Regions from separate parts of the Streptomyces sp. SUK 48 genome, predicted to be linked through region 2. Evidence: riboswitches for the same ligand, from Rfam matches in the RefSeq annotation. Region 2 holds a riboswitch; the other holds the start of a gene.
The links. Region 2 has a riboswitch for thiamine pyrophosphate ahead of thiO (glycine oxidase ThiO). Riboswitches for the same ligand answer to the same signal wherever they lie in the genome.
Positions count from the first base shown of each region.

Region 1: linked by a shared signal. The riboswitch ahead of thiC (phosphomethylpyrimidine synthase ThiC) and the one ahead of thiO (glycine oxidase ThiO) in region 2 are both predicted to bind thiamine pyrophosphate.

Region 1 is NZ_CP045740.1:4,266,731-4,272,006, reverse strand. It holds gene GHR20_RS18490 (hypothetical protein) at 1-37, shown strand, start outside; gene thiC (phosphomethylpyrimidine synthase ThiC) at 118-1,902, opposite strand; TPP riboswitch at 1,895-2,072, opposite strand; gene GHR20_RS18480 (YibE/F family protein) at 2,145-3,653, shown strand; gene GHR20_RS18475 (SsgA family sporulation/cell division regulator) at 3,852-4,289, opposite strand; gene GHR20_RS18470 (IclR family transcriptional regulator C-terminal domain-containing protein) at 4,388-5,248, opposite strand.
Region 2 is NZ_CP045740.1:5,952,529-5,957,804, reverse strand. It holds gene metF (methylenetetrahydrofolate reductase [NAD(P)H]) at 1-61, opposite strand, end outside; gene thiE (thiamine phosphate synthase) at 171-818, opposite strand; gene GHR20_RS26305 (Rv2175c family DNA-binding protein) at 910-1,275, opposite strand; gene GHR20_RS26300 (FAD-dependent oxidoreductase) at 1,378-2,610, opposite strand; gene GHR20_RS26295 (hypothetical protein) at 2,643-2,993, opposite strand; TPP riboswitch at 3,047-3,158, shown strand; gene thiO (glycine oxidase ThiO) at 3,156-4,343, shown strand; gene thiS (sulfur carrier protein ThiS) at 4,340-4,561, shown strand; gene GHR20_RS26280 (thiazole synthase) at 4,565-5,276, shown strand, end outside.

The DNA of each region.
Region 1 (5,276 bases), 1.7 Mb from region 2:
TTCGGAACAGGCCGACCCGGAACACCAGCCGGACTGACCCACCGGGCGCGGGTCCCCGGCCCGACGAGGCGCCGCTCCGAAGCCGGTGGACCGGCCGGAGCGGCGCTCACGTCCCCGTCAGTCCGCGATCGGCAGGTACACCCGGTTCCCGGCCTCCGCGAACTCCTTCGACTTCTGGGCCATGCCCTCCTCGATCTCGGTCCGGTTGCCGCCGTGTTCGCGGCGGATGTCCTGGGAGATCTTCATGCTGCAGAACTTCGGGCCGCACATGGAGCAGAAGTGCGCCGTCTTGGCGGGCTCGGCCGGGAGGGTCTCGTCGTGGAAGGCGCGGGCCGTGTCCGGGTCGAGGGCCAGGTTGAACTGGTCCTCCCAGCGGAACTCGAAGCGCGCGTCCGAGAGGGCGTCGTCCCACTCCTGCGCGCCCGGGTGCCCCTTGGCGAGGTCGGCCGCGTGGGCGGCGATCTTGTAGGTGATGACGCCGGTCTTCACGTCGTCCCGGTTGGGCAGGCCCAGGTGTTCCTTCGGCGTGACGTAGCAGAGCATCGCCGTGCCCCACCAGGCGATCATCGCGGCGCCGATGCCGGAGGTGATGTGGTCGTACGCCGGGGCGATGTCCGTGGTCAGCGGGCCGAGCGTGTAGAACGGGGCCTCGTCGCAGATCTCCTGCTGGAGCTCGATGTTCTCCTTGATCTTGTGCATCGGGACATGCCCGGGGCCCTCGATCATCGTCTGTACGTTCAGCCGCCGGGCGATCCGGCCGAGTTCCCCGAGCGTGCGCAGCTCCGCGAACTGGGCCTCGTCATTGGCGTCCGCGATGGACCCGGGCCGCAGCCCGTCGCCCAGCGAGTACGTGACGTCGTAGGCGGCGAGGATCTCGCACAGCTCCTCGAAGTTCTCGTACAGGAACGAGTCCTTGTGGTGCGCCAGGCACCACGCGGCCATGATGGAGCCGCCCCGCGAGACGATGCCGGTCTTGCGGTTGGCCGTGAGCGGTACGAACGGCAGCCGCACGCCCGCGTGGACGGTCATGTAGTCCACGCCCTGCTCGGCCTGCTCGATGACGGTGTCCTTGTAGATCTCCCAGGTCAGTTCCTCCGCCCTGCCGTCGACCTTCTCCAGCGCCTGGTACAGCGGCACCGTGCCGATCGGGACGGGGGAGTTGCGCAGCACCCACTCGCGGGTGGTGTGGATGTTGCGGCCGGTGGAGAGGTCCATGACCGTGTCGGCGCCCCAGCGGGTCGCCCAGGTCATCTTCTCGACCTCTTCCTCGATGGACGAGGTCACCGCGGAGTTGCCGATGTTGGCGTTCACCTTCACCAGGAACCGCTTGCCGATGATCATCGGCTCGATCTCCGGGTGGTTGACGTTGACCGGCAGCACCGCCCGGCCCGCCGCGATCTCCTCGCGCACCACCTCGGGGGAGACGTTCTCCCGAAGGGCCACGAACTCCATCTCGGGCGTGATCTCGCCCCGGCGCGCGTACGCGAGCTGCGTCACCGCCTGGCCGCCCCGGCCCCGGCGCGGCTGGCGCGGGCGGCCCGGGAAGACCGCGTCCAGGTTCCGCAGCCCGCCGCGCGGCGAGGTGTGCTTGATGCCGTCGTCCTCGGGACGGACGGGACGGCCCGCGTACTCCTCGGTGTCGCCGCGGGCGATGATCCAGTTCTCCCGCAGCGGCGACAGCCCCCGGCGGACGTCGGTGTCGACGAGTTGATCGGTGTACGGGCCCGACGTGTCGTACAGCGTGACCGACTGCCCGTTGGTCAGGTGCACCTGACGGACCGGCACGCGCAGGTCGGGGCGTGAGCCCTCGACGTACGCCTTGTGCCAGCCGATGGACTTCCCGGCCTCCGAGGACATGTCGTCCTGGACGGAGGCAGGCGTGCGTGCGTCCTTGTTGGTCATGAGACCTACTCCCTACGCCGGCATTACCCGGTAACAGGTTCGGCGGTCGACGCAGCGGCTTCCGTCGTCCGAGGTCTCCCGGGGAACATCGCATGTTCCACGTGAAACATCGCTTCTACGGAGGTCAGCGCCCTCTCAGCCCGGTGCTCCGAGCTCCCGCGTGTGCAAAGGTGTCTCCACGCTAGCGTCATCCGTGATGCGATGAACAGTGGGCCCTCCCCGCTTCTTGCGATGATCTGGCGATGACCCGGATGGACCAGCACCCGTACCAGCCGCCCGGCCCGCGCCGGCACGACGGCTCGGAGCCCCCGAGCCGGGGCCACCGTCACGACCCTGGCCATGCCCAAGCCCCGGCCCAGGTGCCGGTCCAGGGCCCGGCCCATGACCACGGACGCGGGCGCGGGCACAGCCACGGCACGGGCCATGGGAACGGCCACGGACACGGCTCCGGCCATGGGCACGGGCACAGCCACGGTCATGGCCCCGCCGCGCCCGTCTCCCGGCATCTGCGCAAGGTGATCGCGGCGATCCTCGTCCCGTTCACCGCGGCGGTCGTGGTCGGTCTGGTGGTGCTCTGGCCCGGTGGCGCGCCCTCGCACAAGCACAGTGGCGTCGGCTTCGACCGGCAGACCCAACAGGCCACCGTGACCCGGGTGACCGAGGTGAGCTGCGCCTCGGTGAGCGCCGGCGGCGGGGCTCCGAGCGGTGATGGCTCCGGCGGGGCACCGACGGGCCGGCAGTCCGGCGGCACCTGCAAGAAGGCGACCGTCCGGGTCGACACCGGCAGGGACAAGGGCCGTACGTTCACCGAGATCGTGCAGCCCGATCAGCCCCGGCAGCTGCACCAGGGCGAGCAGGTCGTCGCCGCCTACGAGCCGACCGCGCCGAAGGACCTCCAGTACTCGGTCGCCGATGTGGACCGGAAGTTCCCGATGGCGCTGCTCGCGGGCGTCTTCGCGCTCGCCGTCGTGGTGGTGGGCCGGCTGCGCGGCGTCATGGCCCTCGTGGCGCTGGCGGTGAGCTTCCTGGTGCTGAACCAGTTCATCCTGCCCGCGATCCTCCAGGGCTCCAATCCCCTGCTGGTGGCGGTGATCGGGGCGAGCGCCATCATGCTGATCGCCCTGTACATGTGCCACGGCCTGTCGGCCCGTACGTCGGTGGCGGTGCTCGGCACGCTGATCTCGCTGAGCCTGATCGGCCTGCTCGGCTCCGTGTTCATCGGCTGGGCCGCCCTGACCGGCAACACCGACGACAGCACCGGTCTGATCCACGGGCTGTACCCGAAGATCGACATGAGCGGCCTGCTGCTGGCCGGGGTCATCATCGGCTCGCTCGGCGTCCTGGACGATGTGACGGTCACCCAGACCTCCGCCGTCTGGGAGCTGCACGAGGCCAACCCCACGATGGGTCCGCGCGGTCTGTACCGGGCGGCCATCCGCATCGGCCGCGACCACATCGCGTCGGTCGTCAACACCCTCGTACTCGCCTACGCGGGCGCCGCGCTGCCGCTGCTGCTGCTGTTCTCCATCGCGCAGAGCAGCGTGGGGACGGTGGCCAACAGCGAGCTGGTGGCGGAGGAGATCGTGCGCACCCTGGTGGGCTCCATCGGGCTGGTCGCCTCGGTACCGGTCACCACCGCCCTCGCCGCCCTGGTGGTGGCGGCCGACCGGAGCGCCCCGGGCACGGAGACCCCGACCGGCACCCAGCCCCTGCCGGCCCGTGGCGGCCGGGGGCGGCGCCGGAAGCGGTGAGGCGGGGCGGGCCGTCCGGCAGGGGACCGGACACCGCCCGCCGCCCCGCGCGAAGGCCGACGCGGAGACCGACGGAGAAGCCGACGTGGCAGCCTGCGTGGCGGCCCGTACGAGGGCCTGTGCGGGGCCCCCTGAAGAAGCGTTACTGCACGGCCCCGTAGCACCGGGCGGAGCGTCCGCGCCCCGTCCCTCGGCGGCTCAGCCCGCGCTCTGCTCCTCGGCGAGAATCCGGTCCAGCGCCTCGTCCAGATGCGCGTCGAAGTCGGCGAGCGCGCCCTCCTGCCCGAGCGGCACCAGCTTGTCCGTGCGATCGAGGAAGGCCACGAGCGGTGCCGCCGACGAACGGAACAGGGCCTGGTCACCGCCGACCTGAAGCCTGATCAGCACCTCGCCCAGCACCTCGGCCTCGACGGGGGAGATCCGCACATCCCCCTCCCCGCACGGCCGTCCGACGCCGTCGATCAGCAGTTCCCGACCGAAGACCCAGGTCACCGGGGCATCGCCGGGCAGATGGAAGGTGAGCCGCACGGCGTAGGGATCGCCTGTCTCGTAGCGCAACTCCACCGGAATGCGGAAGGAGAGCTCCTCCGAGACGAGAAAGCTCATCATGACCTCTGCCTGTACGGACTCGCGCATCGCCTACCCCGTCATATGACATCGACTGGCCGGGTTTGATCCCTCTGACCGTGGTAAATCTTGCTGAAAGTACACAGTGGATCACAAGGAGTAAGTTTTCAGATACTGATAGAGAGGGTCAGAGATCCCAGATTCCGCCCGATCTCCGTGTGAAGCCGCCGCGCCGCGGGCAGCAGCCGGTCGGCCTGGTGGGCCGGGAGGGAAAGGGCCACGGTGGCCGCGGTCGCGCCGACCGTGATGGGCACCGCCGCGCAGACCGTGCCGAGCGCGTACTCCTGGCGCTCCGTCACCGGCGCCATGCGCCGCACCCGGGCCAGCCGCCTCAGCAGGGCGTCGCTGTCGCGCACGGTGTAGGGCGTGAGGGCCTGGACCGGATAGCGGGCGAGATACTCGCGCCGGGCGTCCTCGTCCAGCTGGGAGAGCAGGCACTGTCCGATGGCGTGCGCGTGCCCGGTCTCGCGGAAGTCGGCCCACTCCTCGGCCGCGGGGGCCTCACGGGAGTCGGCGACGCAGAGGACCTCGACCTCGCCGTCCCGGTACATCGCGTAGTACATCGGGGCGCCGATGGAATCGCGCCAGTGCGCGAGGGTGTCCACGACTCTGCCGCGACGTTTCTCCCGCGCCCCGCTGCTGCTCAGCCGCTCGGCCGCGTCCCCGAGGAAGAAGAGCCCCTTGTCCCGGCGTAGATAGCCCTCGTGCACCAGGGTGCGCAGCAGGTGGTAGGTGGTCGGCAGGGCCAGGCCGGTCGCGCGGGCGAGCTGCTTGGCGGGGGCGCCGTACGGATGGGCCGCGACGGTCTCCAGCAGCCGCATGGCGCGCTGTACGGAGCCGATGAGGGTCGCGGGGGCCGGCTGCGGCGGGACGGCCATCCCGGACGGCCGCCGGGCCGGTGGGGTGCGGGGGCGTGGCTGGGCGGGGAGTGCGGGGGTTTTCGCCGGTGCGGTGTCGACCGTGGCCAAGGGGAACTCCGGAAGCGCGTGGGGGCAG
Region 2 (5,276 bases):
CGAGCATGTCACGCACGGTGCGCGCGCGATCAGTCCTGGTGGATGCGGTTCCGAGGGCCATACCCGCAGGTTAGCCAGGGGACGGCGGTCCCCCAACCGAACTCCGGAAATTTGCCCGAATTGTCGACTTACCGTCCACCCCTTGGGACGCGTCCGTGAGACGGGGCCCCTCAGGAACGCCGCAGCCGCCGGGCGAACTCGGCCGCGGCGGCGCCCGGGTCGTCGGCCTCGGTGAGCGCGCGCACCACGACCACCCGGGAGGCCCCGGCCGCCAGGACCTCGTCCAGGTTGCCGAGGTCGATGCCGCCGATGGCGAACCAGGGGCGCTCGGTGCCGAGCGCGGCCGTGTACCGGACCAGGTCGAGGCCCGGGGCGGGACGGCCGGGCTTGGTGGGGGTGGGCCAGCAGGGCCCGGTGCAGAAGTAGTCCACGCCCTCCTGGACGGCGGCCGCGGCGGCCTCGTCCTCGGCGTGGGTGGAACGGCCGATCAGCACGTCGTCGCCGAGGATCGCGCGGGCCGCGGGGACCGGCAGGTCGCCCTGGCCGAGGTGGAGCACATCGGCTCCGGCGGCGTGCGCGACATCGGCCCGGTCGTTGACCGCGAGCAGCCGGCCGTGCCGGGCGCACGCCTCGGCGAAGACCTCCAGGCAGGCCAGTTCCTCGGCGGCCTCCATGCCCTTGTCGCGCAGCTGCACGATGTCGACACCGCCGGCCAGTACCGCGTCCAGGAACTCGGGCAGGTCGCCTTGGCGCCTGCGGGCGTCCGTGCACAGGTACAGCCGGGCGTCGGCGAACTCGGCGCGGGCGGTGTCGGACATGCGTGGGCCCCCGGGGGTCGGTGTGGGTGCTGGGCGGGCGGTGGCGTACGGCGCGCGGGGCGTCGTACGCCACCCCCTCAGATGGTCGGGCTCAGACGGCGAGCGCCTGGGCGCGGCGCTTCACCTCCGTGCCGCGATTCTCGCTGAGGGCCTGCGCGGGCGTGCCGGGCAGGGTCGGGTCGGGGGTGAAGAGCCATTCGATCATCTCTTCGGCCGTGAAGCCGTCGTCCCGCAGGAGCGTCAGGGTCCCGGTCAGGCCCTTGACGATCTTGTCCCCGTCGATGAAGGCGGCGGGGACGTGCAGCGCGCGGTTCTCGCCTCGGCGTACGGCGATGATCTGGCCGTCCTTGACCAGCTGCCGCACACGCGTCACCTCGACGCCGAACTGTTCGGCGATGTCGGGGAGGGTGAGCCAGGCGGGGACGAGAGCGTCGATCTTCGTGTCAATCTCGGTCACGGGTACAGGGTAGGCGGTCGGCCGGGAGTGTGGCGTGATGCCGGTGGCCGAATGCCGCTCCGTCCTGGCCCTCGCGCGGTTCCCCGCACCTCTTCCGGGCCGCTAATCCGTGCTGGCGTCCTTCAAGGGGCGGGCCGGGTCCGCCAGTGCCTCCGGGTCCAGGGCACGGCCCGCCTCGATCAGCTTGCGGCCCTGGGCGAGATCGCGCGGCCGGCCCACGGCCAGCAGGGCGGCCAGGCGGCCCTCGCGCAGCCAGCACACCGTCCAGGCGGGGCCCGCGGGGTCGCCGCGCCAGACCAGCCGGTCGGCGGCGGCGTGGTGGCCGGCGTACTGGACGAAGCGGCCGAACTGCTCGGACCAGAAGTACGGCACCGGGTCGTAGACGGCGGTGGTCTCGCCGAGGATGCCGGCGGCGACGGTGCGCGGGCCCTGGAGGGCGTTGTCCCAGTGGTGCACGAGGAGGCGCTCGCCGTAGCGGGCCGACGGGAAGGACGCGCAGTCGCCGACGGCGTACACGTCGGGCGCGGAGGTGTGCAGCCGGGCGTCGGTGACGACCTCGCCCGCCGCGCCCAGCTCGATGCCGGAGCCGTCCAGCCAGCCGGTGGCGGGGCGGGCGCCGATGCCGACGACGACCGCGCCCGCGGGCAGCCGGGTGCCGTCGGCGAGCACCACCGCGCCGGGCTCGACGCGCTCCACCCGCGCGCCGGTGCGCAGTTCGGCGCCGCTGTCGGCGTACCAGCCGGCCATGGGGGCGGCGACCTCGGCGGGCAGCACCCCGGCGAGCGGCCGGTCGGCGGCCTCGACGACGGTCACCGCGCAGCCGGCCTCGCGGGCGGCCGTGGCGAACTCGGCGCCGATCCAGCCGGCGCCGGCGACCACGATGTCGTGCTGCCGGGCGAGCACCGGGCGCAGCCGTTCGGCGTCGTCCAGGGTGCGCAGCAGATGGACACCGGGGACGCCCTCGGTGCCGGGCAGGGTGACCGGTTCGGCGCCGGTGGCGAGCACCAGGACGTCGTACGGCACCGGGCCCGCCTCGGTGTCCAGTTCATGGTCGGCGGGGCGGGCGCCCAGGACCTCGCAGCCGAGCCTGAGGCAGACGCCGAGCGCGTCGAAGTCGAGGTCGAAGGCGGAGCCCTCGGCCTTGCCGAGCAGCACGGCCTTGGACAGCGGCGGCCGGTCGTAGGGCTGGTGCGGTTCGGCGCCGATGACGGTCACCTCGCCCGCGAAACCCCGCTCCCGCAGCGCGACCGCGGTCTGCACCCCGGCCATGCCCGCGCCGACGACGACCACGCGCCGGACCCCTGCCGTGCCCTCCTGGGCTGTCTGCTCGCTCACCCGGTCACCATAGACAGATGACGATCAGTCGGTCAGGGGGCGTGCGTCGTGACCTGTTCCACGACGCTGGTGCCGGAGCCGGGCCCCGACTCCCATTCCCAGCTCTCCTCCAGGCGCACCCGGCCGTCGGGCAACTCCACGACCGTGGACACGCAGTGGCCGCAGGCCGTGCTGCCGTCGGTGCGCAGCTGCACGTACCGGAAGTCCAGGCGGTCGCCCGCGCGGGTGCCGACCAGATGACCGCGGACGATGTCGCCGCCCCGGTACTCGGCCCAGATCGCGCCGTCCCGCTCGTGGTAGGCGAAGCGGGTGCGGGTGCCGACCTGACCTGCGCACTGGTCGGCGACGGGGGCGAGGAGCAGTCCGTCCAGTGACGGGGCCATGGCCAAGGGCTCCCTTACGGGTGGCGAGGGGGGCGGGCTAGGGTGGCCACCGTACAAGCACTCGCGGGAGCCCGGACGCACCGGGCTGAGAGGGAGGCTGGCGGCCTCCGACCGTACGAACCTGATCCGGGTCATGCCGGCGAAGGGAGGGGCTGGACGCCCATGTCCACACGTACGCCCGAAACCTCGGGCAGCTTCGACGTCCTGGTCGTCGGGGGCGGGATCATCGGGCTGGTGACGGCCTGGCGCGCGGCGCGCCGGGGGCTCGCGACGGCCCTGGTGGACCCGGCTCCGGGCGGCGGGGCCGCACAGGTCGCGGCCGGGATGCTGGCCGCGGTCACCGAACTGCACTACGGCGAGGAGACGCTGCTCGCCCTCAACCTGGAGTCGGCGCGCCGCTACCCCGGCTTCGTGGCCGAGCTGACCGAGGCGAGCGGCCGGGACCTCGGCTACCGGCGCTGCGGCACCCTCGCGGTCGCGCTGGACGCCGACGACCGCGCCCATCTGCGCGAACTGCACGCCCTCCAGCAGCGCTGCGGCCTGGAAGCGGAGTGGCTGTCGGGCCGGGAGTGCCGCCGTCTGGAGCCGATGCTGGCGCCCGGGGTGCGCGGCGGGCTGCGGGTCGACGGCGACCACCAGATCGATCCGCGCAGGCTGGCCGCGGCGCTGGTGACCGCGTGCGAGCGGGCCGGGGTGGTGTTCCACCGGGTGTGGGCGCGGCGGCTGGACGTCGTACGGGAGCGGGCCGTCGGGATCACCGCGGCGGACGGTACGGCGCTCACCGCCGGGCAGGTGGTGCTCGCGGGCGGCAGCCTCAGCGGGCGGCTCGCGGGGGTGCCCCCGGAGGTGGTGGTGCCGGTGCGGCCGGTGAAGGGGCAGGTGCTGCGGCTGACGGTGCCCGCGCGGTACGCGCCGTTCCTCAGCCGCACGGTGCGGGCCGTGGTCCGGGGCGGGCAGGTGTACCTGGTGCCCCGGGAGAACGGCGAGCTGGTCGTCGGCGCCACCAGCGAGGAGCTGGGCTGGGACACGACGGTCACCGCGGGCGGGGTGTACGAGCTGCTGCGCGACGCCCACGAGCTGGTGCCGGGCATCACCGAACTGCCGCTCACCGAGACCCGGGCCGGGCTGCGGCCCGGGTCCCCCGACAACGCGCCGCTGCTCGGGCCGTCCGGGCTCGACGGGCTGCTGCTGGCGACCGGGCACCACCGCAACGGGGTGCTGCTCACGCCGGTCACCGGGGATGTGATGGGGCAGTTGCTGGCGGGGGGCCCGCTGCCCGAGGAAGCCCGTCCGTTCACGCCGGAGCGCTTCGGCGCGCCGCGCGCCCAGCAGCTGGAGCAGACCGTATGAGCGCCGAGTCGTCCACCATCACCGTCTCCGTCAACGGGCAGCGCCGCGAGATCGCGCCGGGGACCGCGCTCGACGCCGTCGTACGGTCCCTCGTGCGGGCCCCCGCCGGGGTGGCGGCCGCCGTCAACGAGACGGTCGTACCGCGCACGCGGTGGGCCGGGACCGCGCTCGCCGAGGGCGACCGGGTCGAGGTGCTCACCGCGGTGCAGGGAGGCTGAGCCATGAGCGACGACCGGCTTGTCATCGGGGGTACGGCCTTCGGGTCGCGGTTGATCATGGGTACCGGCGGGGCGCCCAGCCTCGACGTGCTGGAGCGGGCGCTGGTGGCGTCCGGGACGGAGCTGACGACGGTCGCGATGCGGCGGGTCGATCCGTCCGTGCACGGCTCGGTGCTGTCCGTGCTGGAGAAGCTCGGCATCCGGGTGCTGCCGAACACGGCGGGGTGCTTCACCGCGGGGGAGGCCGTGCTCACGGCGCGGCTGGCGCGGGAGGCGCTCGGGACCTCGCTGGTGAAGCTGGAGGTCATCGCCGACGAGCGGACGCTGCTGCCGGACCCGGTGGAACTGCTGGAGGCGGCGGAGACGCTGGTGGACGACGGGTTCACGGTGCTGCCGTACACCAACGACGATCCCGTGCTCGCGCGGAAGCTGGAGGAGGTGGGGTGCGCGGCGGTGATGCCGCTGGGCTCGCCGATCGGATCGGGGCTCGGCATCCGCAACCCGCACAACTTCCAGCTGATCGTGGAGCGGGCCGGGGTGCCGGTGATCCTGGACGCGGGGGCCGGGACGGCGTCGGACGTGGCACTGGCGATGGAGCTGGGGTGTGCGGGGGTGATGCTGGCGTCGGCGGTGACGCGGGCGCGGGAGCCGGAGCTCATGGCGGAGGCGATGCGGTACGCCGTGACCGGGGGACGGCTGGCGCGGCTGGCGGGGC